2 regions of the Pseudoxanthomonas sp. 134C1 genome follow, and region 1 is predicted to be linked to the other one. Evidence: riboswitches for the same ligand, from Rfam matches in the RefSeq annotation. Region 1 holds a riboswitch; the other holds the start of a gene.
What was found. Region 1 has a riboswitch for glycine ahead of AC3DEZ_RS15055 (trimeric intracellular cation channel family protein). Riboswitches for the same ligand answer to the same signal wherever they lie in the genome.
Positions count from the first base shown of each region.

Region 2: another riboswitch for glycine. It lies ahead of gcvP (aminomethyl-transferring glycine dehydrogenase); the one in region 1 lies ahead of AC3DEZ_RS15055 (trimeric intracellular cation channel family protein).

Region 1 covers NZ_JBYMTH010000008.1:100,307-115,946, reverse strand. Annotated here, with positions in the region: gene AC3DEZ_RS15070 (AsmA family protein) at 147-2,342, opposite strand; gene scpC (succinyl-CoA:acetate CoA-transferase ScpC) at 2,470-3,984, shown strand; gene AC3DEZ_RS15060 (GNAT family N-acetyltransferase) at 4,048-4,569, opposite strand; glycine riboswitch at 4,625-4,717, shown strand; glycine riboswitch at 4,728-4,819, shown strand; gene AC3DEZ_RS15055 (trimeric intracellular cation channel family protein) at 4,929-5,546, shown strand; gene AC3DEZ_RS15050 (3-deoxy-7-phosphoheptulonate synthase) at 5,662-6,735, opposite strand; gene AC3DEZ_RS15045 (hypothetical protein) at 7,121-7,972, opposite strand; gene AC3DEZ_RS15040 (DUF6616 family protein) at 8,072-8,410, opposite strand; gene AC3DEZ_RS15035 (DNA alkylation repair protein) at 8,433-9,173, opposite strand; gene AC3DEZ_RS15030 (MarR family winged helix-turn-helix transcriptional regulator) at 9,176-9,673, opposite strand; gene groL (chaperonin GroEL) at 9,819-11,459, opposite strand; gene groES (co-chaperone GroES) at 11,513-11,803, opposite strand; gene cutA (divalent-cation tolerance protein CutA) at 12,010-12,342, shown strand; gene AC3DEZ_RS15010 (protein-disulfide reductase DsbD family protein) at 12,346-14,670, shown strand; gene AC3DEZ_RS15005 (TlpA family protein disulfide reductase) at 14,667-15,263, shown strand; gene AC3DEZ_RS15000 (DUF5694 domain-containing protein) at 15,356-15,640, opposite strand, start outside.
Region 2 covers NZ_JBYMTH010000003.1:338,504-354,143, forward strand. Annotated here, with positions in the region: gene minD (septum site-determining protein MinD) at 1-557, shown strand, start outside; gene minE (cell division topological specificity factor MinE) at 561-815, shown strand; gene AC3DEZ_RS08745 (tetratricopeptide repeat protein) at 897-1,712, shown strand; gene AC3DEZ_RS08750 (hypothetical protein) at 1,709-2,221, shown strand; gene AC3DEZ_RS08755 (YrbL family protein) at 2,223-2,912, shown strand; gene AC3DEZ_RS08760 (M2 family metallopeptidase) at 2,956-4,974, shown strand; gene AC3DEZ_RS08765 (hypothetical protein) at 5,099-6,643, shown strand; gene AC3DEZ_RS08770 (metal-dependent hydrolase) at 6,842-7,381, shown strand; gene AC3DEZ_RS08775 (hypothetical protein) at 7,434-7,862, opposite strand; gene AC3DEZ_RS08780 (multidrug effflux MFS transporter) at 7,884-9,143, opposite strand; gene AC3DEZ_RS08785 (VOC family protein) at 9,140-9,595, opposite strand; glycine riboswitch at 9,763-9,877, shown strand; gene gcvP (aminomethyl-transferring glycine dehydrogenase) at 9,930-12,848, shown strand; gene AC3DEZ_RS08795 (GNAT family N-acetyltransferase) at 13,053-13,526, opposite strand; gene AC3DEZ_RS08800 (hypothetical protein) at 13,574-13,876, opposite strand; gene AC3DEZ_RS08805 (cupin domain-containing protein) at 14,065-14,406, opposite strand; gene AC3DEZ_RS08810 (hypothetical protein) at 14,684-15,133, shown strand; gene AC3DEZ_RS08815 (PASTA domain-containing protein) at 15,236-15,640, shown strand, end outside.

The DNA of each region.
Region 1 (15,640 bases):
TGGAACCCGCTTTTCGCCAAAAGCCTTGTGCCGCTTGAATGTTACCGATGCCAGACCAATTTCGGCTGCGATCCTGTAACCGCTTTCACGGTTCACGCGCCTGAAACCTGAATAGGGGCCAAACCGTTCAGCTGCGCAAAACGGCTTCAACGCAGCAGATCCGGCTGGCCCTGATACCACTCCCGGGCCTTCGCCAGGTGCCAGCGACGGGCATTGTCCTGCAATTCCAGCCCCGCGCTCAGCACGCCCCAGCGCGCGTACAGCTGGCCGTTGCGGCGCTGTCCCTGCAGGCGCAGCCGGGCCTGCAGGTCGAAACGGTCGTTGCTAGCCTTCACCCGGTCCAGCACCAGCACGTCGTCGCGCCACTGCACCCGGCCGTCGGCCCGGGCCTGGCCGGCGTCGACCAGCCGGTAGACCCATTTGGGGTAGTCCTTCTGGCGGGAGAACAGCGCCAGCAGGAAGCCAACGTCCTTCATCTGCACCGCCGCGCTGCCGCCGGCGCTGAGCGGGCGGTCCACGTCCAGGCGCGCGCGATCCAGCCGAAGCTTCGCCCACCAGCCGCTGCGCGCGTCGCCGCCGGGTTCGCGGAAGCCCAGATTGCGGAACTGCACGGTGCTGCCGTCGGCGACGAACGCGCGCCGCCTCAGATCCGCGCGGCGCAGCGCCAGGCCGATGTCCACATCGCCGCGCAGATCGATCCCGGCCAGGTGCATCCGCGCGTTGCGCCCGGTGATGCGCAGGCGACCGTGGCCGACATCACCGGCCGTATCCAGCGACAGATCGCCGCTGAGAAAACCGGCGCCGCCGTCGAAGCGCATCTGCCGGCGCGGCAGGTACGGGTTGTAGACGCGCAGATCCGGCACGTTGGCGTTGTCGAACACCACCCGTCCGCGCACGGTATTGCGCAAATCCTGCAGTTGGCCATCGGCATCGAGAAACAGGCGCAGGTTGCGGCCCTGCACATAGGGACGCTCGGGCGCGCGCACGGAAGCGACGTGGAATTGCTCCATCACCGCCTGCAGGCGCGGCACCAGTTCGCCTTTGGGGCCGGCGTCGAGGCGGATGTCGGCGTGGGCGCGGCCGCGGATGCGGTTGCCCATCACATCGGCGACCGCGTCCACCTCCGGCACGCCGATGCGGCTGCCGGCCGCCAGTTCTCCGTTCACCACCTGCACGTCGGCATCCACGTCGCCGGCGCCATCCAGGCGCAGCCACGGCGTCTGCGGAAACAGACTGGTGATCCAGTGCAGCGAGGAGAAGCGCCAACGCCCGATCACATGCCCGGAGGCACGTGGCAGCAGGGAAGGGAAATCGCCCAGCGGGATTTCACGCCCGCGCAGGCGCAGATCGGCGTCCACCGACATCCGTCCCCCGGCCAGCGGCGGCGCCTTCACCCGCAAGGCGATATCGCGTTGGCCCACCGCCAGCGCGATGCCCAGCGCATCGGCGCGGCTCGCGCCCGCGGCGTCGTGGCCACCCACCGGCATGCTCCATTGCAGGCGGCTGCCGGGCGTGAGCACGCCCCGGGAAAATCCGAGATCGATGTTGGCCTGGCCGCGCCCGGGCACCAGCGCCAGGGTGACGCCACCCGGCACCGGCGTCACGTCCAGGCCACTCGTGGTGCCACGCAGCTTCAGCCGCGCATCGGTCCTGAACAGTTTGCGCACGCCGGGGGCTTCCTCGCGCCGGTGCTTCGCGATCGCGAAGGTGGCCTCCAGTTCCGCGTCGCGCAGCACTTCCTCGCCGTCGCGCACCAGCCGCGCCTTGTGGAAACCCGCCTGCGAAGGCAGCAGCTCCATCGGCCCGCCCCGCAGTTGCTTGACGAAGCCGACGCTCGCGCTGCCTTGACCTTCCAGCCGCAGTCCATCGAACTCGCCGCGGGTCACGCTGTCGCTGGCGATGCGGTCGAAACGCAGCACCCAACCGCCGTCGGCGGGTGGCGGCACCGGCAACTCCTGTTCCGCGCGATGGACGCCGCCGGTCACGCCGTCGGCCTGCACCACCGGCACATGCAGTTCCCGCCGCAGCAGCGGCCACAGCGCGATCTCGCCCCGCACCGCGCGGGCCTGCGCCTGCCAGGCGATGCGTCGCACCTGCCCCTGCAACTTCACCTCGCGCAGGCTGACCTGGCCCGGCCACCAGCTGTGGCCGCCCGCCCAATGCATCTGGAACTTCTCCGGCTTGCGGTTGAGCGTGCGCTCGCCCCAGGCGGTGTTGATCCACAGATTGGCCGCGGCCAGGTACAGCGCATACATCGCCAGCAGGGCCAGGGCCAGCCGCAGCGACCAGCGGCGCGCGGCGTTTCCGCGGGAAGCATTCCCGTGATTCGACGTCCTGTTCATGCGCACAGCATGCCCGAACGCCCGGGCACGGAACATCGCACGCCGTGTATTCCCCGATGGTCCTGGCCCCCTGACCGGGCCCGCGGGCGATAATGCGCGCTTTCCGCTTTCTGGTTCCGCTCCCCGCATGTCCAGCGACCGTATCCGCCATCCGCGCCTGCGCGGGCTCGTTGTCTCCGCCGAAGCCGCCGCCGCGCACATCCAGCCCGGCGAGACCGTGGCCATGAGCGGATTCACCGGGTCGGGCTATCCCAAGGAGGTGCCGCTGGCGCTGGCGAGCCGGATCGATCGCTGGCACGCGGAAGGACGCGGTTTCCAGATCCGCCTGCTGACCGGCGCGTCGACCGCGCCGGAACTGGACGGCGCGCTGGCCAAGGTCGACGGCATCGCCCTGCGCCTGCCGTTCCAGAGCGATCCGGACACGCGCCAGCGCATCAACGCCGGCACGCTGGAATACATCGATGCCCACCTGAGTCATGTCGCCCAGCACACCTGGTTCGGTTTCTACGGGGCGGTCGATACCGCGGTGGTGGAGGTCTCGGCCATCCGCGAGGACGGCGCGCTGGTGCCATCCACATCACTGGGCAACAACAAGACCTGGCTGGACCTGGCCCGCAAGGTGATCGTGGAGGTCAATGACTGGCAGCCCGAAGGCCTGGACGGCATGCATGACATCTACTACGGCACCGCGTTGCCACCGCACCGCAAGCCGATTCCGCTGATCCATCCGGACGATCGCATCGGCGACACCGCGCTGCGCTGCGACCCGGACAAGATCGTCGCGGTGGTGCGTACGCATGGCCCGGATCGGAACAGCCCGTTCAACCCGGCCGACGCGACCAGCGAGCGGATCGCCGCGCATCTCATCGAGTTCCTGCAACACGAGGTGAAGCAGGGCCGGCTGCCACCCAACCTGCTCCCGCTGCAATCCGGCGTTGGCAACATTCCCAACGCCGTGCTGGCCGGCCTGTCGGCCAGCGGCTTCCGCGATCTGACCGCATTCACCGAAGTCATCCAGGACGGCATGCTGGACATGCTGCGCGACGGCGTCCTGCGCAGCGCCTCGTGCACCGGCTTCGCGCTGAGCCCCGAAGCGAACGAGGTGTTCAAGCAGAACATCGGTTTCTACCGCGATCGCATCGTCATGCGCACGCAGGAGATTTCCAACCATCCGGAACTGGTGCGCCGGCTCGGCTGCATCTGCATGAACGGGATGGTGGAAGCGGACCTGTACGGGAACGTCAATTCCACCCACATCATGGGCTCGCGCATCCAGAACGGCATCGGCGGTTCCGGCGACTTCGCCCGCAACGGCTACCTGTCGATCTTCCTCAGCCCCAGCACCGCCAAGGGCGGCGGCATTTCCTCGCTGGTGCCGATGGTCAGCCACGTGGACCACACCGAGCACGATGTCTCGATCATCGTCACCGAGCAGGGCCTGGCGGATCTGCGGGGACTCTCGCCCAAGCAGCGCGCGCGCGTGCTGATCGCGCAGTGCGCGCATCCGGACTACCGCGACCAGCTCACCGACTATTACGAGCGCGCCCTGCACGCCAGCTATGGCCGCCACACCCCGCACCTGTTACCCGAAGCGCTGTCATGGCACCAGCGATGGCTGGAGACGGGCAGCATGAAGGCCTGAGGGAAAATTCCCCTCGGTCCCCCTTCTTCGAAGGGGGAGGCAAAATCATCGTTGTCGAGGGAATCAGTCCCGCGCGGTTTCCGTCGCGTCGAACGCCACGCTGTACGCCACCGCGCCCCGCGGCCAGCTGCCGTCGAAGGTCAGCGCCATGAAGTACTCGGCCGGCGCGCCTTCGTAACGCAGGTCGGCATCGTTCGCGAAGCCGAAGCGCGCGTAGTAACCGGGATCGCCCAGCACCACACAGCCACTAGCGCCGGCCTGGCGCAGCCGGGCCAGGCCGGCCTCGATGAGCGCGGCGCCCACGCCGGCGCCCTGCCTGTCCGGCGCCACCGCCACCGGTCCCAGGCCATACCAGCCCGAAGCGCCGTCTGCGATGCCCACCGGCGAGAACGCCACGTGGCCGATCACCCGACCCTCCTGTTCCGCCAGCAGCGACAAGGTCAGTTCGCCGCGCGCGCGCAAGGCATCGACGATCGCCGCCTCGGTGCCGCTGGCGTGTTCGGCGCCCGTGAACGCCTCCGTGATCAGAAGGCGGATGGCGGGCGGGTCGACGGGGGTTTCGGAGCGCAGTGCGTAGGCGATCATGGCGACGGGTGGGCAAACGGAGCCGGCATTTTCACATCCGGCTCTGCTAAAGTGCGCCCCGGACGCAGGAGAGCGGAGCCGCACGGCTCCCGCCGAAGGCGCAGGCTCCCATAATCGCTCAGGCCCGGTTGCCGTCAGCAACCATCCACTGCGTCCACTAACGCCGATCTGGAGAGAGGTCTTCGATGACCCGCCGAAGGGGCAAGCGGCCCACGCCGCCGAACTCTCAGGCAAAAGGACAGCGGGAGCGGCACCGGATTCCGGTCATGAACTGAGCGTTCCAGCCCACGCGCCTGCGCGCGTGGACCGCGTGCGCGCACGTCGTGCCGGCTCCCGCCACCTCCCGCCGGAACCTTTCCATGCTGCTCTCCCTGATCTACCTCATCGCCATCACCGCCGAAGCCATGACCGGCGCGCTGTCCGCCGGCCGCCGGCGGATGGATCTGTTCGGCGTCGTCATCATCGCCTCGGTCACCGCGCTCGGCGGCGGTTCGCTGCGCGACATCGTGCTGGGCCACTACCCGCTGGGCTGGGTGAAGCACCCCGAGTACCTGGGCTACACCATCGGCGCGGCCATCGTCGCCACCTTCGTCGCACGCTGGATGCACCATCTGCGCCAGGCGTTCCTGTGGCTGGATGCGTTGGGCCTGGTCGCCTTCACCTTGATCGGCTGCGCGATCGCGCGCGAGGCCGGGCATGCACCGATCATCGTGGTGATCGCCGGCATGCTCACCGGCACCTTCGGCGGCGTGCTGCGTGACGTGCTGTGCAATGAGATCCCGCTGGTGTTCCAGAAGGAACTGTATGCCAGCGTGTCTTTGCTGACCGGCGGGGCCTATCTGATCCTGTTGCACGCCGGGGTGAACGAATCCACCGCCACGCTGGGCTGCCTGGGCGGTGGCTTCCTGCTGCGGCTGATGGCGATCCGCTACAACTGGGACGTGCCGAAGTTCGTCTACCGCGATGAAATTCACTAGGCGACGCGGTTCGCGCCGCGCAGGAGCGGCCCCGGGCAGCGCGCCGGCGATCCCGGGAGAGGGGAGCGGATCACCCGCGCGCCGGAGCCACTCCTGCGGCCCCTCATCCTTCCGTCTAGGCCGCCTGTGACACGTTGCGTTCGCGACGGCGGCGCACGGCGGCCGCGAGGCGCTCCAGCACGGCGACCGAACTGTCCCAACCGATGCAGCCATCGGTGATGCTCTGCCCGTAAGCCAGCGTCTGGCCGGACACCAGGTCCTGGCGACCGGCGACCAGATGGCTTTCGATCATCGCGCCGATGATGCGGGTCTCGCCGGCTTCGATCTGCGCGGCGATGTCGTCGATGACCGCCGGCTGGTTCTCCGGGTTCTTGAGGCTGTTGGCGTGACTGGCGTCGATCATCAGGCGCGGTGCCAGGCCCGCCTTCGCCAGTACCTGGCTGGCCGCCTCGACGCTGTCCGCGTCGTAGTTCGGCGCCTTGCCACCGCGCAGGATCACGTGGCAATCCGGGTTGCCGGTGGTGGCGGCGATGGCCGAACGGCCTTCCTTGGTGACGGCCAGGAAATGGTGCGGATGCGAGGCCGCGTTGACCGCGTCGGCGGCGATCTTCACGTTGCCGTCGGTGCCGTTCTTGAAGCCGACCGGACACGACAGGCCGGAGGCGAGTTCACGATGGATCTGGCTCTCGGTGGTGCGTGCGCCGATCGCGCCCCAGGCCACCAGATCGGCGATGTACTGCGGCGAGGTGGTGTCCAGATATTCGCAGCCGGCCGGCAGGCCGAGGCGATTGATGTTGCGCAGCAGTCCGCGCGCCAGGCGCAGGCCTTCGTTGATGCGGAAGCTGCCGTCCAGGCCGGGATCGTTGATCAGGCCCTTCCAGCCGACCGTGGTGCGCGGCTTCTCGAAGTACACCCGCATGACGATTTCCAGTTCGCCGGTGAGCGCGTCGCGCAGCGGGCGCAGGCGCTGCGCGTATTCCATCGCCGCGATCGGGTCGTGGATGGAACAGGGACCGATCACCACCGCCAGGCGGTCATCGCGGCCATGCAGGATCTCGTGCAGCGCCTGCCGGCTGCGGGCGACGGTCTCGGATACGGCTTCATCGCATGGCAGTTCCGCGATCACCTCGGCGGGAGGCGTGAGCGGTTCGAGCTTGCGGATGCGCAGGTCGTCGGTGTGGGGGGCCATCGGGAAATCTCCAGGTTCGGTGTCTGTTTCGATGTCGCCAGCCCTGGAAGCAAAAAAGCCGCCAGGTTCGCTGGCGGCTTTCGGGAATGCGTCTGAACGTTTCGTCAGGGTGAGCGCAGTCCTTCCTCCGCCAGCGGCATCGGAAAGTAGTACCAAAAGTAAAAGCGGGCGCGGGACGCGTTCATTGGGGTGCATTGATAACACAGGTTTGGCCCGACGCAAAATGTTTCATCTGCAAGCACCCGCCTCCCCCTCGTGGGAGCGACATGAGTCGCGAGCTTTTGCCTCCAGAGCCCGCGCCGTTCCTGAAGGCTCGCAACTCATGTCGCTCCTACAGGGGGACCGTGAAGCGGGTCCCGCATCGATGCGCCGGGCGGGTCGGCCTTCAATCTCCGTCCCGGAGCGGGCTGCCGCCTTGCCGCAGCCGGTACTGATAGGCCTCGTTGGTCAACCAGCGCACTTCGGGAGCGCCGTCATCGTCCTCGCTTTCAAAAGCCTCCAGCAGATCAGGGTCAAAAACCTGCCGGGTCGATTCTGATGCCGCATCCTCGATCCGGCAGGCACAGCGCTCCTCCCCATCGACCTGGACGACATTGTGGAAAGCCGCCAGGTATTTCGCCTCCAAACCGCCATGGACATGGACGAATTCGCCCTCCTCCACCAGTGAGATCACCGCCAGGTCGCCTCCCACCACCATTGCGCAATCGTTGCCCGCGTTGAGGTAGGCATGGCGCAGGTGGACATCGCCGCGCACCACCAACGCTCCCGTGCAGATCAGCGTGTCCGCCCGCAAGCTTCCGAGCACGATGAAACCGCCGTAGTCCATGAACGGCGTGATTTCCAGGCAGTCCTCGACGATGAGATCGCCGTCGACGATCAAGCAGTCGTAGTCGTCGTCTTCGGTGGAGGAGAACGCGGCCAGATGCAGATCGCCCAAGTGCCAGTGGATGCGGGTGGGTTCGGGCACTGTGGTGGCCGCTTCCACATTTCGGCTTCCCTCGCGCAGAGTGGCGAGAAGGTGCCCCGCTTGATGGAAGCCGGCTTCTTCCACCTCCCGCAGGCCCGCTTCGAAATCCGCCACGAGATCCGGGTGTTCACGCTGAAATTCGTCCCAACTGAGGTCATCGGTCACTGCATCGATCACTTCCCGGGCCGCGTCTGTGACGCTTCCGGCCGAAGCGGTGATACGGGCCAGGGCTTCATCACGGCCGAGTCGGGGGAGATGATTGATCCGCATACGTGGGTTCCGGGGGGGAGGTACCGTCCACTCTCCCGGCAACGCGGGCCGGACACCATAGGAATCGACCTGGAAGTTCGCGCCCGACTGCATGGGCACCTATGCGGAGGCCAGCGCCTGCAGGTGGGTCGCCAGATCCTCGCCCGCGCCCGCCGCGTTGACAGTGGTGAAATAGCCATGCCAACCGCTGGCGGTGATGCCGTCGATCAGTTGCCGCACCGCCGTCGCGTCGGCGCAGCGCCAGACCGCGAAGTAGTCCGCCAGGACCGCATGCGGCAGCGTGCGGTCGATGCGTCCCATCACCAGCGGTGCGATCGCTTCGGCATCGAACGCTTGCATGCCGGCGCCGATGCCGGCGAAGAACGCCGCGCGGCCGCTGGCGTCCAATGCGTGCCAGGCGGGGGTGGCGCTGTAGAACTCGATCAGGGTATGGGACATGCGGTGTCTCCTTTTGGGCGAATCAGTCCAGGTTGCGCGATGCGCGTTTGCGGATATGGGCGTTGGCAGCGCCGGGATGCTGCTGTTGCCATCGCGCGACCAGCGCGCGCACGAACGCCGGCCGGGTCTTGCCGGCGTCGTTGAGCCAGTTGCCAACCGAATCCTGCACGTAGCGCGAAGGATCCTCGGCGAGCGCTTCCAGCAGTGGCAGGGCGTGCTCCGGCGATTGCTTGAACAGACCGATGTGCGCGGCCCACACCCCGCGCGGGCGCAGCGCTTCGCAAGCATAGCGGCGCAGGTTCGGCGAGGCCGCGTGCGTCCACGGCAGCAGGCGCGCCAGCGCCGCCAGCGGATCGGCGGCAATCGCCGGGCGCACGGCCAGCCATGCCCATTCGCGCACGCCGAAATGATCGTCGTCGGCCAGCGGGCGCATGTGGTCCAACTGTGCCGCCAATGGCCATTCCGGTTCGCTGGCAATCAGATGGCAAGCCCAGCCGCGCACGGTGTCAGACGCGTGACCCCGCCAAGCGCGCGCGTCGCCGGCGCCATGGCTGCGGAGCAAGTGCACCGCCAGCGCCATCCGCGTGGTGATGCCGCCACCGCCGGCCGCGCGCATCGCCTCGATGGCGGAGGCCGGCAACATGGGCGCGACCGTGGCCAGCAGGATCGCGAAATCGACCGCCAGGCATTCGGACAGATTTGCGCACGCGGCGGTCCCCGCGTTCAACCGGCGCAGGCGTTCGGGGTCGGGCCGGCGCGCCACGCTCACGGCGCGGCCGCGCCGGCGTCGGTGCGCAGCCAGACCCGCCGCAACAGCGTGCTCAACTGATCGCGCTCGCGGGGCGAGAACCCGGCGAACAGCGACGCGATCCAATCCGCGTGCTGCTGGAACAACCGCCCCGCCAGGCGGCGGCCGGCCGGTGTCAGCACGACGTCGACACGGCGCTTGTCCTCGCGATCGCTCCGGCGCTGCAACAGGCCTTCGCGCTCCAGTCCGTCCAGCAACCCGGTGACGGTGGCGCGGGTGACGCCCGCGCGCTCGGCCAGTTGATGCGGCGACAGCGCTTGGCCGGCGCCATGCAGCAAGAACAGGACTACGAAACGTCCCTCGCTCAGCCCATGCGGCGCCAGTCGCGTCGCGCAATCGCGATCAATGGCGGCGGCCAGCGACAACACCTGGAAGCACAGCCGCAGGCCATCGACATCGGCCTGCCCGTGTCGTCGGGCTTCGTCCAGCAACGCCTGGTGCTTGTTCTCGAGCATGCCGCGCCCCTTTTGATTAGGCGCCTAATTATATGGATGCGCGCGAGCATGTCCAGCGCGCGTCCGCGCGATTCGGGAAAACCAAAGAAAAACCCCGCCTCGCGGCGGGGTTTTCCGGTGTCGCGGTACTGCGTGGAAAGCCGGATCAGAAATCCATGCCGCCCATGCCGCCCATGCCACCGCCCGGCGGCATCGCCGGCTCATCCTTCTTCGGAGCCTCGGCCACCATCGCTTCGGTGGTGATCATCAGGCCGGCGATGGATGCGGCGTTCTGCAGCGCGGTGCGGGTGACCTTGGTCGGATCCAGGATGCCGAACTCGACCATGTCGCCGAACTCGCCGTTGGCGGCGTTGTAGCCGAAGTTGCCCGAACCGTCCTTGACCTTGTTGACGATCACGGAGGGCTCTTCGCCGGCGTTGGTGACGATTTCGCGCAGCGGGGCTTCCATCGCGCGCAGGGCGATCTGGATACCGTGGGTCTGGTCTTCGTTGATGCCCTTCAGGCCTTCGATGGCGGCCTTGGCACGGATCAGGGCGACGCCGCCGCCCGGGACCACGCCTTCCTCGACGGCCGCACGGGTGGCGTGCAGGGCGTCTTCAACGCGCGCCTTCTTTTCCTTCATCTCGACTTCGGTGGCGGCACCGACCTTGATGACGGCCACGCCGCCGGCCAGCTTGGCCACGCGCTCCTGCAGCTTCTCGCGGTCGTAGTCCGAAGAGGTCTCTTCGATCTGCGCCTTGATCTGCTTGATGCGCGCTTCGATGGCGGAGGTGTCGCCGGCGCCGTCGATGATGGTGCTGTTTTCCTTCGAGACCTGCACCTTCTTGGCGCGGCCCAGATCCTTGATGGTGGCCTTCTCGAGCGACAGGCCCACTTCCTCGGAGATCACGGTGCCGCCGGTCAGCACGGCCATGTCTTCCAGCATCGCCTTGCGACGGTCGCCGAAGCCCGGAGCCTTCACGGCCACGACCTTGACGATGCCGCGGATGGTGTTGACGACCAGGGTCGCCAGCGCTTCGCCTTCCACTTCCTCGGCGACGATCAGCAGCGGCTTGCCGGCCTTGGCCACGCCTTCCAGCACGGGCAGCAGGTCACGCACGTTGGAGATCTTCTTGTCGTGCAGCAGGATGAACGGGTCATCCAGGTCGGCGGTCATCGACTGCTGGTTGTTGACGAAGTACGGCGACAGGTAGCCGCGGTCGAACTGCATGCCTTCGACGACGTCCAGCTCGTTGTCCAGGCCCGAGCCTTCCTCGACGGTGATCACGCCTTCCTTGCCGACCTTCTTCATCGCGTCGGCGATGATGTTGCCGATCGACTCGTCGGAGTTGGCGGAGATGGTGCCGACCTGGGCGATGGCCTTGTCGTCGGCGGTGGGCTTGCTGATCTTCTTCAGCTCGGCCACGGCGGCGATCACGGCCTTGTCGATGCCGCGCTTCAGGTCCATCGGGTTCATGCCGGCGGCGACCGCCTTGGAACCTTCGCGGATCAGCGCCTGCGCCAGCACGGTGGCGGTGGTGGTGCCGTCACCGGCGTTGTCGGAGGTCTTGGAAGCGACTTCCTTGACCATCTGCGCGCCCATGTTCTCGAACTTGTCGGCCAGTTCGATTTCCTTGGCGACGGAGACGCCGTCCTTGGTGATGGTCGGGGCGCCGAAGCTCTTCTCGAGCACGACGTTGCGGCCCTTCGGGCCCAGGGTGGCCTTGACGGCGTTGGCGAGCACGTTGACGCCGCGCACCATGCGCGAACGGGCGTCTTCGCCGAAACGGATATCCTTGGCAGCCATTGCGATTACCTCAATTCAAATAGGGGTTGGAAAAAGGATGCGGAGTCCGCGGCTCAGCCGAGGATCGCGAAGATGTCGTCTTCCTTCACGACCAGGTAGTCGGTGCCGTCCAGCTTCACTTCGGTGCCGCTGTACTTGCCGAACAGGACCTTGTCGCCGACCTTGACCTTCGGGGCGCGCACATTGCCGTTGTCCAGGACCTTGCCTTCGCCGACGGCGACGACTTCGCCCTTGATCGGCTTCTCGGTGGCCGAGTCCGGAATCACGATGCCGCCAGCGGACAGCTTCTCTTCTTCCATACGCTTGATGACCACGCGGTCGTACAGCGGCTTGATATTGCTCATTTCAATCCTCTTTAAGTGATTGATTGGACTGGGAAAGGGGCGGCGATGTTAGCACTCGGGACGTATGAGTGCCAGCAACGCGGGCAAACGAATCCCGGCGAACCGGGATTGCACCGAGATGGGGCCCGGCCCGGGCCTTTCAAGAGCCGGCCTCGGAAAAAGTTTGGACCGGGGATCAGGGAGGCGTCTGCGATAATCGTGGGCCTATGTCCGTCCTGATCGCCTTCTGCACCTGCCCCGACGCCGACAGCGCCCGCCGCCTGGCCGGGACGCTGGTGGAAGAACGGCTGGCGGCATGCGTGAACCTCCTGCCCGGCATGACCTCGGTCTACCGCTGGCGGGACGCGGTGGAAACCACCGACGAGGTCCAGCTGATCATCAAGACCACCGCCGCGCGCCTGCCGGCGCTGGCGGCCCGGCTGGCCGAACTGCATCCCTACGAACTCCCCGAACTGCTGGCGGTCCAAGCCGCCGCCGGCCTGCCCGCCTATCTGGCCTGGGTGACGGCGGAAACGAGCGAGCCCCGAGAGGAATCCTGACCGATGACGTGGTTGTCCCGCCTGCTGGCCCTGGGCCTGCTGTCCCTCGCCTGCGCCGCGCAGGCCCAGATCCGCCCGCAGGACCTGCCGCCGGTCGACGAGGTGTTCGTTCCCAGCGTGACCGCGCCCAGCCGCGACCGCATCGAGGTCAACTGGAAAATCGCCGACGGCTACTACCTGTACCGGCATCGCACCGGGGTCGAGGTGAGCGCCGGCGGTTTCACCGCCAAACCGCTGCAACTGCCCAAGGGCAAGGCTTACCGCGACGAGTTCTTCGGCGACGTGGAAACCTACCGCGGCAGCCTGATCGCGGTGCTGCCCGGCCAGGCCGGCGCGGACACCGATACGGTCACCCTCAAGGTCAAGTACCAGGGTTGCGCCGACGCCGGCATCTGCTATCCGCCGCAGGTCCGCAGCCTCACCGTGAATCTGCCCGGCGGCGCGCCCGCGCCGGCCGCGAACGACACCGGCGGCTTCGTGCCGCTGGGCTCGCTGACCGGAGGCGGCTCGTCGCTGCTGGGTGGCGGCAAGGGCGCGGTCGATGCCGCGCCGTTGCCGCAGGATCGCGCCTTCGCGGTCGAAGCCATCGCCTTCGACGGCAATCAGCTGCTGCTGCGCTTCACCCCGGCGCGCGGCTACTACGTCTACCGCGATCGCACCTCGATGGCGCTGGAAGGCGCGCCCGGCATCGGCCTGCAGAAGCCGCGCTGGCCCAAGGGTCAGGCCTACCACGACGAACACTTCGGCGACGTCATCGTCTATTTCGACCAGGCCGAAGTGCCGGTGCCGCTGAACCGCGAACATGCCAAGGCCGCCAAGACCACCCTGCGGGTGACCTTCCAGGGCTGCCAGACCGGCGGCATCTGCTATCCACCGATGACCCGCCGGATCGCGCTGTCGATTCCGGCCGGCAAGGTGACGACGGCCGCCGAAGCCGCCGCCGGCACGGAAGCGCCGGCATCGCCGCCGGCGGCGAATGGCGCGGCGGTTGCGGATACCGCCGACACGGGCGCATCGACCACCGAAACGCCCGCCGCCCCCGACGCGGCCGCTTCCGGCACCACCGCCACCGACGTGCCACGCACCCTGCCGCCGGAAGACGCGCTGCGACGCGCCTCGGGCACGCCGACCAGTCTGTGGCTGGCGCTGCTGCTGGCGCTGGGCGGCGGCCTGATCCTCAACCTGATGCCGTGCGTGTTGCCGGTGCTGTCGCTGAAGGCGCTGTCGCTGGCCGGCGGCGATCGGCCGAAGGCGCGCGCGCTCTGGTACACCGCCGGCGTGCTGCTGAGTTTCCTGGCGGTCGGCGGCGCGGCCATCGCCCTGCGCGCGGCCGGGCAGGCGCTGGGTTGGGGCTTCCAGTTGCAGCAACCCCTGGTGATCGGCGTACTGGTGTATGTGGTGTTCGCGGTCGGCCTGAGCCTGTCGGGCGTGTTCGCCGTGGGTTATGGACTGGCCGGCACGGGCGACGGATTGACCCGCAGGCACGGTCCGGCGGGTGATTTCTTCACCGGCGTGCTGGCGGTGGTGGTGGCCAGCCCGTGCACCGCGCCGTTCATGGGCGCCGCGCTGGCGTTCGCGTTCGCCGCGCCGGTGCCGCTGGCGCTGCTGGTGTTCCTGATGCTGGGCGTCGGTCTGGCGCTGCCGTTCCTGCTGATCGGCTTCGTGCCGGCGCTGGCCAACCGGCTGCCGCGCCCGGGCGCGTGGATGGAAACGCTGAAGAAGGCGCTGGCCTTCCCGATGTATCTGACCGCGGTGTGGCTGCTGTGGGTGCTGGGCCGCCAGCGTGGCATCGACGCGGTCGCGCTGGTGCTGGTCGGCCTGGTGCTGCTGGCGGTGGCGGCGTGGTGGCTGCAGCGCCTGCGCTGGCGCGCCGCGCCGGTACAGCGCGCGCTGGCCGTGCTGGTGCTGGCCTCGGCCGTGGCGCCGCTGGTGATGGCGCATCGCCTGCCGCCGCCGGAACGCGCCGCGACCGTCGAGACCCGGGACAGCGTGGCCTTTTCGCCGGAACGACTGGCCGCGTTGCGCGCCGAAGGCAAGGTGGTGTTCGTCGACATCACCGCCGACTGGTGCGTGACCTGCAAGGCCAACGAAAAGACCGTCCTGGATCGCGCCCCCTTCCGCAAGGCGCTGGCCGACGCCAACGGCGTGCTGATGCGCGGCGACTGGACCAATGTCGATGCCACCATCACCGCCTATCTGGAACAGCACGGCGCGGTCGGCGTGCCGCTGTACGTGGTGTATCCGCGCAACGGTGGCGAGGGTGAAGTGCTGCCGACCGTGCTGACCCAGTCGATGATCGAGGACGCGCTGGCGAGGGCCGCGCGATGAAGGTCACCCCCGCGCGCGTGCTGTGGGTGGCGGTGGCCGCCGGCGCGCTCGGCCTGTTGGCCAGCCATGCCTTCGACAGCGGCTGGCTGTGGCGCACCGAACCGGGTCAGCAGGCATTGCAGACCGTCGTCAACGCGACCGCGCCCACACCACCGCCCGGCGTGGCGCCCGCGAAGGTGGGCGATCCGATGCCGAAGATCGCCCTGCCCGGCCCCGACGGCAAGACCCTCGATCTGGCGCGCTATCGCGGCCGTCCGCTGCTGATCAATGTATGGGCGAGCTGGTGTGGTCCCTGCATCAAGGAAATGCCGGAACTGGATCGCTTCGCCCGCGAGCAGGGCAGCGATGGCGTGCAGGTGATCGGCCTGGCGCTGGACACCGAGGAAGGCGTGAACGACTTCCTCGCCAAGGTACCCGTGCAATATCCGATCCTGCTGGACACACCCGGCCCGGCCGACAGCAGCGTCTGGCTCGGCAACGCCAAGGGCGTGCTGCCCTACACCGTGCTGGTGGGCGCCGACGGGCGCATCCTCAAACAGAAGATCGGGCCGTTCGTGGAAGGCGAGATCACCGGCTGGGCGGGCAAGCACTAAGCTTTGCCTTCCCCTTTTAGATTAGAGGGGGACCGAGGGGGATTTGCTCCTTCTTCCAGCACCACGCAAATCCCTCGTCACCCGCTGACCCTCTACTTCAACACCGCCTGCACATCCACGATGCCGACTCCCGGCACCTGCCCCAGCCACTGGTCGAACCACGGCTTGTGCGAGGCGCCCACGATGTTCAGCACGCGCAGACCGGGCCGATCGCGGACGGTCTCCAGGATGTTGGCGACCATGCGCAGGTTGCGGATTTCCCAGCCGTTGACCCAGATCTGCGGATAGTGCTGCGGCGACCGGGCGCGCAGCGGACCGCGCAGATTGTTCTCGGCATAAATCCACGACACTTCAGGCTGGTTGATGTAGCGATACAG
Region 2 (15,640 bases), on a different contig from region 1:
TCCTGGCCGCCTCGCAGACGCGCGACAAGGACGCGCTGACCAAGGAAGGCGTGGAGAAGGTGCTCAAGGATCTGGGCGATGACGGCTTCGATTACGTCGTCTGCGATTCGCCGGCCGGCATCGAGAAGGGCGCGTTCCTGGCCATGTACTTCGCCGACCAGGCGATCGTGGTGGTCAACCCGGAAGTGTCCTCCGTGCGCGACTCCGACCGCATCCTCGGCCTGCTGGATTCCAAGACCCGCCGCGCCGAGAACGGCGAGCCGCTGAAGGCCAACCTGCTGCTGACCCGCTACAGCCCCGGCCGCGTCGAAAGCGGCGAAATGCTGAGCATCAAGGACGTGGAGGAAGTGCTGGGCCTGAAGACCCTGGGCGTGGTTCCCGAGTCCGGCGACGTGCTCAACGCCTCCAACAAGGGCGAGCCGGTGATCCTGGATCTGGAATCGCCGGCCGGCCAGGCTTACGACGACACGGTCGCCCGCCTGCTGGGCGAGGAGCGTCCGCTGCGTTTCACCACACTGGAGAAGAAGGGTTTCTTCAGCAAGTTGTTTGGAGGTTGAGGCATGGGACTGTTTGATTTCCTGAAGGCCAAGAAGAACACCGCCGAAACCGCCAAGAACCGCCTGCAGATCATCATCGCGCAGGAACGTTCCTCGCGTGGCGGTCCCGACTACCTGCCGCTGCTGCGCCGCGAGCTGCTGGAAGTCATCAAGAAGTACGTCAACGTGGACGCCGAAGCGGTCAAGGTCGATCTGATCAAGGATGGCGAACACGACGTGCTCGACATCTCGGTCGCCCTGCCGGAAGGCCAGGGCTGACCGGACGCTCCGTCCCGAGCCGGCCCGTAGCGGGCCGGCTCATGCCATAGTCGGCAGCCTTTCACTCGCCGGGATTCCGACATGGACGCCAACCGCCTTCGCCGCTGCCAGTCCGTCCTGATCATGGTCCTCGCGGTGTTGTCGGCGACGACCGCGACGGCGCAGCAGTCCCCGGCCGCGCCCCAGGCACCGCCAGCCGACGCACCGGCAGCGAATGCCCCGGTGGCGGATGCGCCCGGCGAAACCAAGGCCGACCCTTGGCAGGCGCAGCAGGACCGACTCATCGTCATGGGCGATGACCTGCTGAAGAAGCGCCAGCCCGAGGCCGCCATCCGGGAAGCCTTCGATCCCGTCATCCAGGCGCACGAAGCCCGATACGCGGGTGACGGCAAGATCTATTTCTGCTCCCGCGGCCCCGCGGAGACCCTGATGTATCTGCTGGGCGTGGCCGCGGACAATACCGAGGGCAAGGGACGCGGCGATGCGGTGGCGCTGGGGCCGACCTGGGCCTATGGCTACTACGGCAAGGCGTACGCGCTGATCGAACTCAACCGCTTCGACGAGGCCGCCGTGGCGCTGGACCGGGCGCTGGAACTCTCGCCCGCCAATCCGCAGTTCCTCAGCGAGCGCGGCTACCTGTATCGCGCCAGCCGCGAGTGGGACAAGATGCTGGCCAGCAACCAGGCGGCGCTGGACCATGTGCCGCTCGCACCGGAATCGCTGCGCGATGCCGAACGCGCCCGCGCGCTGCGCGGCGCCGGTTACGCCCTGATCGAGCTGGACCGACTGGACGAAGCCGAACGCCACTTCCGTGATTCGCTGAAAATAGAACCCGGGAACCAGGTCGCCCTCGGCGAACTGGACTACATCAAAGAGCTGCGCAAGAAAAAACCATGAATGCCCCCGTTCCGCCCTCCGCCGAACCCGAAGTCCTGCGCGTGCGCGATCGCGCGTTCGCCGATCTGGCGGAGCTGCTCGACCGCTACGGCCTGCGCCTGCACTCCGTCGCCGATGGCGAGCAGATTCCCGGCAGTTTCTGGGGCGAACCGGAAGCCGGCGTGATCGCCGACAATGTCTACGTGCGCGGCGACACCCCGCTGCATTCGATGCTGCACGAAGCCTGCCACCTGATCGTGTTGACCCCGGAACGGCGCGCGGCGGTGCATACCGACGCCACCGATTCGGACATCGAGGAAGACGCGACCTGCTACCTGCAGATCCTGCTGGCCGATGGCATTCCCGGCGTCGGCCGAGAGCGCCTGATGGCCGACATGGATGCGTGGGGCTATTCGTTCCGGCTGGGCACCACCCGCGACTGGTTCGAGGGCGACGCCGAGGATGCGCGCCAATGGCTGGGCGAACGCGACCTGCTGACACCGCGTTTCGGACAGCGGCACGCGGCCTGACATGGCCGCCGCGCCGCACGCGCCCTACCCGCCGCTGGGCGCGCACTGGAACGGCCTGACGATACTGGCGCGCGGCGCCAACCGGCTCTGCGCGGCGGACCCGGACGACGCCGGGCATTGCCTCAAATTCGAACTGCCGGCCGACGAGCGCACGCGGGCCGGCATGCGCGCGCGCCTGCGTCGCGGGCTGGCGCGACTGTTACCGGCGCTGGGCGAGAACGCCACCGAACTGCGCGCCTGGCGCCGCCTGCATGTCCGGACCGGCGGCGGGATCGATGCCTGGCTGGCACCGTGCAAGGGCATCGTCAGCACCCGCTGGGGAGCGGCGCTGCGCTGCGTGCTGGTCCGCGACGCCGACGGCGCGCCCGCGCGCAGCCTGTACGCGCATCTGTTTGAAGGCAGTCACTTCGCCGCGTCCTCGTTGTGCGCGGCGGTCGACGCCATCGAACGGGAACTGCTGGCCCGTGACGTGCCGTTGTTCGATCTCAATGCCGGCAATTTCGTCGTCACCGGGGCGGGCATGGAACCCCGGCTGATCTGCGTGGACGCCAAGTCCACCCTGAGCGGCAAGGAAATCCTGCCGTTCTCGCGCTGGTCGCGCCGCTTGATGCACCGCAAGATCCGGCGCCGGGCCGAGCGGCTGCGCCAGCGCATCCGCGCCGCCCTTGCGGACGCACCGCCGCCGCACTAGCCTTCCGGGTTCCTGCGCCTGCCGCACCCTCGAAGGACTTCCCGTGAAGCAACGCCATCTCCTGCTCGCACTCGCCGTCGGCGCCAGCGTGCTGGCACTGTCCGCCTGCAACAAGGACGAATCCAAGGACGCCGCCGCGCCGGCCGCCGCCCCCAAGGGCGAGACCGCGGATCAGTTCATCGCCCGGGTGAACCAGGAACTGCGCAAGATGTATCCGGAGATCACTGCGTCGCAGTGGTTGTCCAACACCTATATCAATGACGACAGCCAGCTGCTCGAAGCCAAGTACAACGAGCGCTACCTGTCGCAGCTGAACGTGTGGATCGAGCAGGCCAGGAAATTCGAGGGTCAGCAGATGTCGCCGGAAACCGCGCGCGCCATCCAGTTGCTCAAGCTCTCCACCGCGATGCCCGCGCCGAAGGATCCGGTCAAGCTGGAGGAAATCACCAAGCTGGCGTCCAAGATGGGCGGCATGTACGGCGCCGGCAAGTACTGCACCGGCGAAGGCGACGCGAAGAAGTGCCGCGATCTGGGCCAGCTGGAAGACGTGCTGCGCAGCAGCCGCGACTACGACGCGCAGCTGGATGCCTGGCAGGGCTGGCACACCATCGCCCAGCCGATGCGCAAGGACTACACGCGCTTCGCCGAACTGGTCAACGAAGGCGCCAAGGAACTGGGCTACGCCGACGCCGGCGAGATGTGGCGCAGCGGCTACGACATGACGCCGGCGGAAATCGCCGCCGAGACCGATCGCCTGTGGGGCCAGGTCAAGCCGCTGTACGAACAGCTGCACTGCTACACACGCACCAAGCTGCAGGCCACCTATGGCGTGGAGAAAGGCCAGATCAACGGCATGCTGCCGGCGCACCTGACCGGCAACATGTGGCAGCAGGACTGGGGCAACCTGTGGGACATCCTGCAGCCCTACAAGGGTGCCGGCAGCCTGGACATCAGCGAGGCGTTGAAGGCGCAGTATCAGGCCGATTTCGTCAAGGAACTGGGCAAGGCCGGCCCGGCACCGACCACCGAGCAGCAGTTCCAGGCCGAGCGCGCCGCGCAGTTGGCGGTCGCCAAGCAGATGACCGAGCGCGCACAGGATTTCTATGTGTCGCTGGGCATGCCCAAGCTGCCGGAGAGCTACTGGTCCAAGACCCAGTTCATCAAACCGCTGGATCGCGATGTGGTCTGCCACGCCAGCGCGTGGGACATGAACATGGGCGGCGAACCGGGCGGTGGTCCGGACGTGCGCACCAAGATGTGCATCAAACCCAACGAGGAAGACTTCACCACCATCTACCACGAGCTGGGGCACGTCTATTACTACCTGGCCTACAACAAGCTGCCGCCGCTGTTCCAGAACGGCGCGCATGACGGCTTCCACGAGGCCATCGGCGACACCATCGTGCTGGCGATGACCCCGGACTATCTCAAGTCCATCGGGCTGGTCGGCGATCAGCAGCAGAGCCATGACGCGCTGATCAACGCGCAGATGCGCATGGCGCTGGCGAAGGTGTCGTTCATGCCGTTCGGCCTGATGATCGATCGCTGGCGCTGGGGCGTGTTCGACGGTTCGATCAAGCCGACCGACTACAACAAGGCATGGTGGGACCTGAAGGCCCGCTACCAGGGCGTGGCGCCGGCGAGCGCGCGTGGCGAGGACTTCTTCGACCCGGGCGCCAAGTACCACGTGCCGGGCAACACGCCGTACACGCGTTACTTCCTCTCGCACATCCTGCAGTTCCAGTTCTACAAGGGCCTGTGCGACGCCGCCGGCTACAAGGGCCCGCTGTACAACTGCAGCTTCTACGGCAACAAGGCCGCCGGCCAGCGCTTCTGGGCGATGCTGGAGAAGGGCGCCAGCCAGCCGTGGCAGGCCACGCTGAAGGAACTGAGCGGCACCGAGAAGATGGACGCGAGTGCGGTGCTGGAGTACTTCGCGCCACTGCAGGAATGGCTGAAGCAACAGAACGAAGGCCAGACCTGCGGCTGGCAGGCGCCGCCGGCCGCCACCACCGCGGCCACGCCGGCCGCACCGGCGGAGCCCGCGAAGAAGCGGGGCTGACATCCCGCTTCGGGAACGCGACAAGGCCGGCGCAAGCCGGCCTTGTCCATTCTGGGGCGCGCGTGGTGCCCGCCGTGATCGCTGATACCATTCCCGGACCATGGACGAAGCCGGGGAATGCGGAATGGGCGAGCAGAAACGCGTGGGTCGGGGTCTGGGTTGGCTGGCATTGGCCTGCGCCATCGGCGCGCCGCCCGCATGGGCCCAGAGCGTATCCGGCGAGACCAGCCGCACGCCGGTTGCCGCCACCGCGCACTGGCGCACGCCCGATTTCAACACCCTGCCGGGCGCGCGCCTGCGCTACCGCGAGATGCCGGTCCAGCGCCTGTTCGAATTGCGGAAACGCAACGCGGCGCGACGGATGAAACCGGTGCAGGTCGGCATGGGACGTCGATTGAACACCGAAGGCGTCACGACGCTCGCCCAGCCGGCGCTGAGCTGGCGGGCATTGGGACAGGGCGCATCGGCCGCTCGCCTGGACATCACCTCGCCCGACGCCCTCGCCGTGCGTGCCGGTCTGGTGGTCGGCGCACTGCATCCGGACGTGGAATTGCGCTTCGCCGGATCCGACCACCCCGACCGGATCGTCGCGGTGGTCAGCGCGCGCGAAGCCCAGCGCCAGGTGGATGGGCAAGGCCTCTACTGGACGCCGAGCACCGATGGCCAGACCCAGCTCATCGAAATCTATCGCCCCGCGCACGTCGTTGCCGCCATGGCGCGCGTCAACGCCCCGCAACTGGCACATCTGCTCGCCAACAGCCGCAGCGACTTCAAGATCCTGGAAAAGATCGGCGAATCCGAGAGCTGCAACATCGATACCGCCTGCCGGGTCGCCGAACTGGGCGATCGTTTCGTCCGGGCGAAGAACGCGGTCGCGCACATGCTGTTCATCAGCAAGGACGAGAACGGCCAGACCGGCAGCTTCATCTGCACCGGCACACTGCTCAACGACACCGCCACCGGTACGCAGACGCCCTACTTCTACTCCGCGCACCACTGCATCAGTGATCAGGGCGTGGCGTCCACCCTCAACACCTTCTGGCGCTACGAGGCCACCAGTTGCAACAGCACCGTTTCGCAGCCGGTCACCCAACTGACAGGGGGCGCCACCTACCTCTACTCCAGCAGCGAAACCGACGCCCTGCTGCTGCGGCTTGCCGAACCGGCGCCGGCGGGTGCCGAATTCAGCGGCTGGGACGCGGCCGCGCTGCCGGCGTCGAGCGCCATCCTCGGCATCCACCATCCGGCCGGCGACGCGAAGAAGGTTTCCAGCGGACAGCAGCTGCCGAGCAGCGATCAGACCCACAACGCGGTGGCCTGGCTGAGCGGCAGCACCCAGGGCGGCAGCAGCGGCTCGGGCCTGTTCACCCTGCACGCCGACGGCTATCGGCTGCGCGGTGGCCTGCATGGCGGTGATGCCACCTGCGCGAACAGCGGTTCGACTTCCAACACGCAGAACCGCGACTGGTACTCGCGCTTCGATGTCGCGTATCCGCACATCCGGCAATGGCTGGCCCCCACCACGCCGATCCTGATGAATGGCGCGCAGCCACGCATTCCGGGCCAGGCCAACGCGGTGTCCACCGGCAGCACGCCGACCGTTCCCCGCATCAAGGCACGCGCCGTCTTCAAACAGCGCGGCGCATTCCGCCGGTATCCATCGCCCTGACCGCAGCGCGGAGCTTGCTCCGCTCCCGTCATCGCGGGCGCGGGCATCGATGAGCCATCACCTGCCATGCGGCGCTCTTCCGGACGTGCGTGACGTCTTCGGCTGAGCAAGCGCCGCTGCACCGGATGCGGGTGGGCTTCACCGTCGCTTCAAACGCAGCGGCCATCCTGTGGACTCGTCCGCAATCGAGCTTCCCGCATGCCCACCGTCTTCGCCCACGCTCTGGTTCCCGTCGCCATCGGTCTCGGTCTGGGGCGCCGGCGTGTTCCCGCGCGATTGCTGATCGCGGGCACCGTGGCGGCGATGCTGCCGGATGCGGACGTGGTCGCCTTCAAGTTCGGTATCGCCTATGCGGATGCATGGGGACATCGCGGCGCCAGTCATTCCATCGTATCCGCGCTGGCGCTGGGCGCATTGGCCGCGATCTGCCGTCGCCCCTTGCGCACGACCGCCTGGACGGCCTTCCTGTTCGTCGCCTTCTCGGCGCTCTCGCATCCTTTGCTGGACATGCTGACCAACGGCGGATTGGGCGTGGCCCTGCTGTGGCCGTGGTCGGAGCAGCGCTTCTTCGCGCCGTGGCAGGTGATCGAGGTATCGCCGTTCGCGCACCGGTTCTTCAGCGCGCGCGGCGTGGAAGTGCTGCTCTCGGAAGCGCGCTGGATCGGCGTGCCGGCGCTGCTGTTGATGGCCACGCTCGCCGCACCACGTTGTGCGTGGGAGCGACGTCAGTCGCGATGAAGCATCCGGGGCACCCCAATCGCGACTTCCGTCGCTCACACAAGGAAATCATTCAATGCTGGGTGGGAGTCGCGTCCGGTCCGGTATCGGGTTCCTCGCCGCCAGTGCTCATCTCCGCTTCCAGCTTTTTCTCGAAGTCCTCCAGGCTCATGCCCTGGGCGGCGGCCTCGATGACGGCGGTGTCGCGCAGTTCGTCCGAATAGACCAGCCGCACCGGTTGGCCGTTGGCTTCATGCAGGGCGGCGGCACGCTTGATCATCGCCAGCACTTCGGCGGCGCTGTCGGAACTGCCGGCGATGCGGCCGTCCATGCCCAGCACCCACACGCCGGCCTGGCGCACGATGCCGGCCAGCAGGTCACCCTGCGGATTGCGCAGCTCGGCGTGCGGCTCGATCGCAGGGGCGTTGGCGCGGGCCAGGTTGCGCGCCTTGATCACCTTGCGCTTCTTCGCGTCGCGGCGGGCCTTTGAATTCGTGGACATCGGGGATTCCTTGATTGAAGCTCAGATTTGATCGGTGGGTTCCAGCGCGGCGGGTTCCTTCGGGCAGGCTTCGGCGCGACGGCTCACGTGCGCCTCCCAGCGCCACATCGCCCATCCGCCCAGCGTGAGCACGCCCGCGCCCAGCGCCAGCCACAACCCATGCCGGCTCAACAACGCCGAAATCACGCCGGCGATGATCGTGTTGAGCAGCAGGTTGCTGAAGGCCTGCAACGACGACGCCGCGCCGCGCTGGCGCGGATACATGTCGAGGATGGCCAGGGTGAGAATCGGGAAGATCAGCGCCACGCCGAACGCCGACAGACACATCGGCAACACCGCCCACGGGATGGTGATCGCATCCCCCACCCACGCGTTGTAGGCGATGTTGGCGACCGTCGACACGCCCATGCAGGCGAAACCGATGCGGGTCAGCCGGGTGCCGCTGATGCGGCCGGCCGCGCGCCCGGACACGAATGCGCCCAAGGTCATGCCGCCGATGGTGGGCAGGAACAGCCAGGCGAACTGCTGTTCGTTCAGGCCCAGCCGATCCATCACGAAGATCGGCGCCGAGGCGATGTACAGGAAGATGCCGCCGAAGCTCATCGAGCCGGCCAGCGCCAACCGCTGGAAACGCGGATTCAGCGCGATGGCGAAATAGTCGCGCAGCAGGTGTCTGGGCGAGACCTTCACCCGCACCTCCGGCGGATGGGTCTCCGGCAACCACGCGCCGACCGTCAACAGCAGCAGCAGCGAGAAACCGGCCAGGAACCAGAAGATCACCGGCCACGCGCTCCAGCCCAGGATCCAGCCGCCGATGATCGGCGCGATCGCCGGGGCGATGCCGAAGATCATCGACACCTGGCTCATCAGCCGCTGCGCGTCGTCGCCGTGCAACACGTCGCGGATCACCGCGCGGCCGACGATGAAACCCACACCGGCCGAGAAACCCTGCAAGGCGCGGAACAGCAGCAGCGTGGTCATGTCGCGCGACAGCGCGCAGCCAATCGACGCCAGCAGGAACAGGAACAGTCCGCCCAGGATCACCTTGCGCCGGCCGAACGCATCCGACAGCGGACCGTGCACCAGGCTCATCAGCGCATAGGTCAGCAGGTACACGCTGATGACCTGCTGCATCGCCAGTTTGTCCGCGCCCAGCTGCGCGCCCATCGCGTTGAACGCGGGGAAGACGGTATCGATCGAGAACGGGCCGAACATCGCCAGCCCGCCCAGCAGCAGGGCCAGGCGGCGGTTGGACGGCAGCTTGCGGACGCCAGCGGTCATGGCGCGCTCCCGGCGGCCCGAGGGTCAACCGGCGGCGACGTCGGCGGGCCCTTCAGCTCGACCGTGTTGCCTTCCGGATCCCGCAGATACTGGGACGGGCCCATGCCGTCGGCGCCGTAACGCTCGCCGAACTCGCCCAGGGTCGCCCCGGCCGCTTCCAGGTACGCCGCCAGCGCCTCGCGATCGAACGGTTCCACCCGCAGGCAGAGGTGGTCCACATTGTGGCCTTCGGTCCCCGGCCCCGCCCCGCCCAGCCGGCCCAGCTTGCCGTCCACCGGGATCAGATCTATCAGCGATTCGCCGGCCCGCAGTTGCAGCAGGCCCAGCTCCGGCCGGTCCCGCTCCACCGCGCAGCCCAGCACCCCGCAATAGAAGGCGCGCATGGCCGCCAGGTCGCGGACACGCAGGACCACGTGGTCCAGGCGCAGGAGTCGGAAGGGGGGCGCATTCATGAACAGGGATGGCCGGCGCGGGGGGCCGGACATGGTAAGGCCAACCGGGACGGTGCGGGCGGCCGCAGGCTATAATCCGCGCCGCAAGACCCAGGTGGGAGAAGCGGGGAAACCCGCTGCCGAAGGCGCAAACGCCCGTAATCGCTCAGGCCCGATACCACCCCCGCTGCAAACACTCTGGAGAGATCGGCCACGCGCCGGCGCCGAAGGGGCACGAAGCACTCACCGCGACCTCGTCCGCGGCGCTTCCAAACTCTCAGGCAAAAGGACAGAGGGGCACCCACGTGCGCACTTCGCACGCCCGGCTTCATGCCTTTTCCGGATGCCCCTGCCCATGTCCCAGACTCCGTCCTCGCTTCGCGATCTCGAGCACCACGACGCTTTCATCGCCCGCCACATCGGTCCCAACGACGCCGAAATCGCGCACATGCTGCGCGTGGTCGGCCACGACTCGCTGGAGGCGATGACCAACGCCATCGTGCCGGCCAACATCAAGTCCGCCGCGCCGCTGGCCCTGCCCGAAGCGATGACCGAGGAAGAGGCGCTGGCCAAGATCCGCGCCGTCGCCGACAGGAACCAGGTGTTCAGGAGCTTCATCGGCCAGGGCTACTACGGCACCCACACCCCCAAGGTGATCCTGCGCAACATCCTGGAGAACCCGGCCTGGTACACCGCCTATACCCCGTACCAGGCGGAAATCTCGCAGGGCCGCATGGAAGCGCTGATCAACTTCCAGACCATGATCACCGACCTGACCGGCATGGAAATCGCCAGCGCGTCGCTGCTGGACGAAGCCACCGCCGCCGCCGAGGCGATGACCCTGGCCAAGCGTTCGGCCAAGTCGAAGTCCAATGTGTTCCTGGTCGCCGGCGACACCCATCCGCAGACGATCGAAGTCCTGCAGACCCGCGCCGAACCGCTGGGCCTGACCGTGGAGATCGTCCGTTCCACCGACGCGTTCCATGAAAAGCTCGCCGCCGGCGACTACTTCGGCGTGCTGGTGCAGTACCCCGCGTCCAGCGGCTGGCTGGAGGAATGGGGCCGCGATGCGGAGATCATCCACGGCCACCAGGCGCTGTTCGTCATGGCCACCGATCTGCTGGCGCTGACCCTGCTCAAGACGCCGGGCGAGATGGGCGCCGACATCGTGGTCGGCAACACCCAGCGCTTCGGCGTGCCGTTCGGCTTCGGTGGCCCGCACGCGGCCTTCATGGCCTGCCGCGACGCCTACAAGCGGTCCATGCCGGGCCGCCTGATCGGCGTGTCGGTGGATGCCGCCGGCAATCCCGCCTACCGCCTGACCCTGCAGACCCGCGAGCAGCACATCCGCCGCGAGAAGGCCACCTCCAACATCTGCACCGCGCAGGTGCTGCTGGCGGTGATGGCCTCGATGTACGCGGTCTACCACGGTCCGGAAGGCCTGACCCGCATCGCCAGCCGGGTCGCCCGCCTGACCGCCATCCTCGCCGAAGGCCTGCGCGCGCTCGGTCACGCCACCGTGCACGCCAGCGCGTTCGACACCCTGTGCGTGGATGCCGGCGGCGACAGCGAGGCGATCCTGGCCCGCGCGAAGCAGGCCCGCATCAACCTGCGCGTGCGCGGCAACGGTTCGCTGTGCATCTCGCTGGACGAAACCACCACCCGCGCCGACGTCGAGGCACTGTGGGGCGTGTTCGCCAAGCCCGGTGCCGCCCTGCCCGCCATCGACGCGCTGGACGCCGGCGCGCCGTCGCTGATCCCGGAAGCCCTGCGCCGCACCAGCCCGTTCCTGACCCACCCGGTGTTCAACACCCACCACAGCGAACACGAGCTGCTGCGCTACATGCGTGCGCTGGCGGACAAGGATCTGGCGATGGATCGCACCATGATCCCGCTGGGCAGCTGCACCATGAAGCTCAACGCCACCGCCGAGATGATCCCGGTGACCTGGCCGGAATTCGGCAACCTCCATCCGCTGGCCCCGGCCGATCAGGCCCAGGGCTACAAGGAACTGATCGACGGCCTGGAAGCCATGCTGGTCGAATGCACCGGCTATGACTCGGTCAGCCTGCAGCCGAACTCCGGCGCGCAGGGTGAATACGCCGGCCTGCTGGCCATCCGCGCCTATCACCGCTCGCGTGGCGAAGCCAGGCGCGACATCTGCCTGATCCCCGAATCCGCGCACGGCACCAACCCGGCCAGCGCGCAGATGTGCGGCATGCAGGTCGTGGTCACCAAGTGCGACAGCAACGGCAACGTCGATGTCGAGGACATCCGCCGCGCCGCCGAGAAGTACAGCGATCGCCTGGCCGCGATCATGATGACCTACCCTTCCACCCACGGCGTGTTCGAAGAGGACGTGGTGGAGATCTGCAACATCATCCACCAGCACGGCGGACAGGTGTACACCGACGGCGCCAACATGAATGCACTGGTCGGCGTGGCCAAGCCGGGCAAGTGGGGTTCGGACGTCTCCCACCTCAACCTGCACAAGACCTTCTGCATTCCGCATGGCGGCGGCGGCCCGGGTGTGGGCCCGTGCGCGGTCAAGTCGCACCTGGCGCCGTTCCTGCCGCGCACGCTGGGCGGCGAAGGCGACGTGGGCATGGTGTCGGCGGCCAGCTTCGGCAGCGCCAGCATCCTGCCGATCAGCTGGATGTACATCACCCTGATGGGCTCGGCCGGCCTGCGCAAGGCCACCCAGGTGGCGCTGCTCAACGCCAACTATGTCGCCAAGCGCCTGGCCCCGCACTACGAGACCCTCTACACCGGCCGCAACGGCCTGGTCGCGCACGAGTGCATCCTGGATCTGCGCCCGCTCAAGGACGCCACCGGCATCAGCGCCGAGGACGTCGCCAAGCGCCTGATCGACTTCGGCTTCCACGCCCCCACCCTGAGCTTCCCGGTGGCCGGCACGCTGATGGTCGAGCCGACCGAGAGCGAATCGCAGCACGAACTGGATCGCTTCATCGACGCGATGATCCAGATCCGCGAGGAAATCCGCGCGGTCGAGGACGGCCGCCTGGATCGCGAGGACAACCCGCTCAAGCACGCCCCGCACACCGCCACCCAGGTCAGCGCCAGCGAATGGACCCACGCCTACCCGCGTGAACTGGCCGCGTTCCCGCTGCCCAGCCTGAAACTGCAGAAGTACTGGCCGCCGGTCGCGCGCGTGGACAACGTGCACGGCGACAAGAACGTGTTCTGCAGCTGCATCCCGGTGGAAGCCTTCGCCGGCGAGCCGGAAGCCTTCAGCGAGCCGAACGTGATGTAAGAAAAAAAGCCCCGCGATGCGGGGCTTTTTTTTGGAGAGTACTCGCCAGTCCCCGCAACGCGTCCCTTCCCCCGCTTGCGGGGGAAGGTGCCCGAAGGGCGGATGGGGGCAAGTTCGTATGCTCGCCTCCGAAGAAGGAATGAGGGCGAGTTCCTCTCCGCCCCAGCCGGGGGAAGCTGCTCAAAGGGCGGATGAAAGCAACCCCTAAAGCTGCTTGATGAGGTTATGACTCACCGTCAGGTACCCCAGCCGCGCATACAACGCCTGCGCCCCCGCGTTGTGGGCAAACACGTGCAGGCCAATCCGATCGATGCCCTGCGCGCGCACCTGCGTCTCCATCGCCTTGAACGCGGCGGCGGCATGGCCACGACGGCGATGCGCGGGATGCACGAGCACGTCATAGACGTGCACCTGGCGTTGCTCGCCTTCGGTGTACACGCCGTACCACAGCGATCCGACCGTACCTTCCTCGCCGGCAACGATCTCGAACAGATGATGATCCGGCGTGGCCGCTCCCTGCGGCAGCAATTGCGCGAAGGCTTCCTGCGAACGCTCCCGCGCGCCTTCGGCGGGCCAGCGTCCGGCAGACACATTCTCCTCCGCGTAATTTTCCACTGCGGCATGCAGGAACGTGCGGAACGCACGCTCGCTCATCGGTACCAGCGAAACTTCGGACATGGGCGAAAGAGACGGGACGGGAGGACGGACTCTATCCCAGTCCCGCATCAAACGCGTGGCGGCGGCGTGGCAGGCACGGGAATCGCCGGACGGGTTCCATCGCTCAGCGCCATCAACTGGCAGAAGGTGGCGTCGTAAGCGGCCGCTTCCTCCTGGTAGCCGGCCATCGCCTGGAACGGACCGCGCAGGGACAGCTTGTGCGCGACCGCGCGCAGCCGCTCGCCTTCCGGGTGGGTCTGCACCAGCGCCGCCATCCAGACGGTCAGGGCCTCCAGCTGGCCGATGGCGCGCGCATCGGTGGCCTCCAGGCGGCGCAGATGGGTGTGGATCTGGGTTTCTGACAACAGCATGCAATCGACTTCCGACATGAGGGGTTCACCGCCGCAAAGCCCCCTCTCCGCGTCGTTGGTTTCCCTCACGCGGCAGGCGATCCGGATCGGACAGCGCGATGGAGGACGGCCGCGCCCGGGTCATCCACCGTTGGGCCGCGTGAAGCCCGGGCTGAACCGGAGCGTCGCCGTATTCAGCCTGCGAAGGATCACCCCTCACCCGCCGGCAAGGTCTCCTCGTCCTGATCGTAAGCGGGCGGATAGTAGAGGTTGAGCGTTTTCAGGAAGCCGCGGCCGGTGTTGCGGATTTCATGGCGCTCGCCGTGTTCGATCACCAGCAGACTGCCCGCGCGCAGCGTCTGCCGCTCGCCCTCGATGATCGCCACACCCGTACCGGAGACCACGTACAGCCACTGATCCGCACCACGATGCCGATTGTCCGGCCCGCCTTCCGCCTCGCCCGGCGCGATGACCATTTCCGCCGCCTGCGCCTCACGCACCGCGAACGCGGTGCGGAAACCCTGGCCGAAGCGCAGATGTTTGTAATGCATGACGCTCGTCTCCTCGGCATTGCCGGGCCTGTCGAAACCGTGTCGCTTCAACCTGCCCGCGCCAACGCTGGTACCGGGCGGGTTAAATCCGCGGCAAACCGCCGTGAAGACATGGCCGCGCCTTCATTGCCGTTCGTCGGTTGCCACGCGAATCCCCCATGTGCGCGTGACCGTTTCCCGCGGTGGCGCGCGTGAATGACATCGAGCGTCCATGAGCGAACCGGTGTCTTGCCGGGCCACGCCTCACAGGAAAGGACACATCTCACGGAGGATTCGCATGCTCCCGTCTTTCATCACCTTCACCCGCATCGCCTGCCACGCCACCGACGACATCACCGGCGCCGACGACCTGTACGCCGTCATCGCCGGACAATCCATTTCCCTTGGGCGCTTCAGCGCGGGCGACGATGTCAGCCCGTACATCGAAGCGACGATTCCCGAAGGCATCACCCGCATGACGCTGATGGAAAGCGATTTTCCGGATTCTGACGACGTGCTGGCAACCGTCGATCTCGAACACGACATGGATGTCGACAGGGTCATCGGCATCCTGGAAGGCAGCGCACGCTACGACATCTGGTTCCGCGTACTGAGTGGTGGCGACGACGTGGATCGCAGCAACCGTTGCGGTTCCGCCTGTCCCACCTGCGGCGGTGGCTGCCTGAAGGATCAGGGCCATGGCGGTACCGCGCACTGGTGCGGCCGTCACGAATGGGGCGCCAACTAGTCGCATCGTCCCGCATCGCATCGCCGCGAGCGTCACGCCATCCCGGCCACGCCCGCGCACCCGCGTTCTCTTCACCTGGAGATCCCACAGGAGGGACTCGTCATGGCAGTCCGCTACATGAACTCCGCCGGCCGCGCCGCGCTGCAACTGGGGCGCGGCATCGATACCACCACCGGTACGCCGCTGGGCGTGGCCATCCAGCCCGAAGCGGGCCAGGTGGATCCGCACAACAGCGGTCAGACCGTGAGCTACGACGTGACCATCATCGAGACTTCCGAGGAACTGGAGGAATCACTGGGCTTGTCCATCGGCGCGGAGATGCGCTACGGGCTGTTCTCGGCCTCGGGCAAATTCGAGATGAGCGAGAAGACGCAATACAAATCGTTCGCCACCTACCTGCTGGCCAAATGCGAGGTGCGCAATCCGCCGGTCGGCATGTACGACCCCAAGGGGAAGCCGGCGGCGGCGAACATCGTCAACATCGAGGATCGGTTCCGGCGGGCCTAC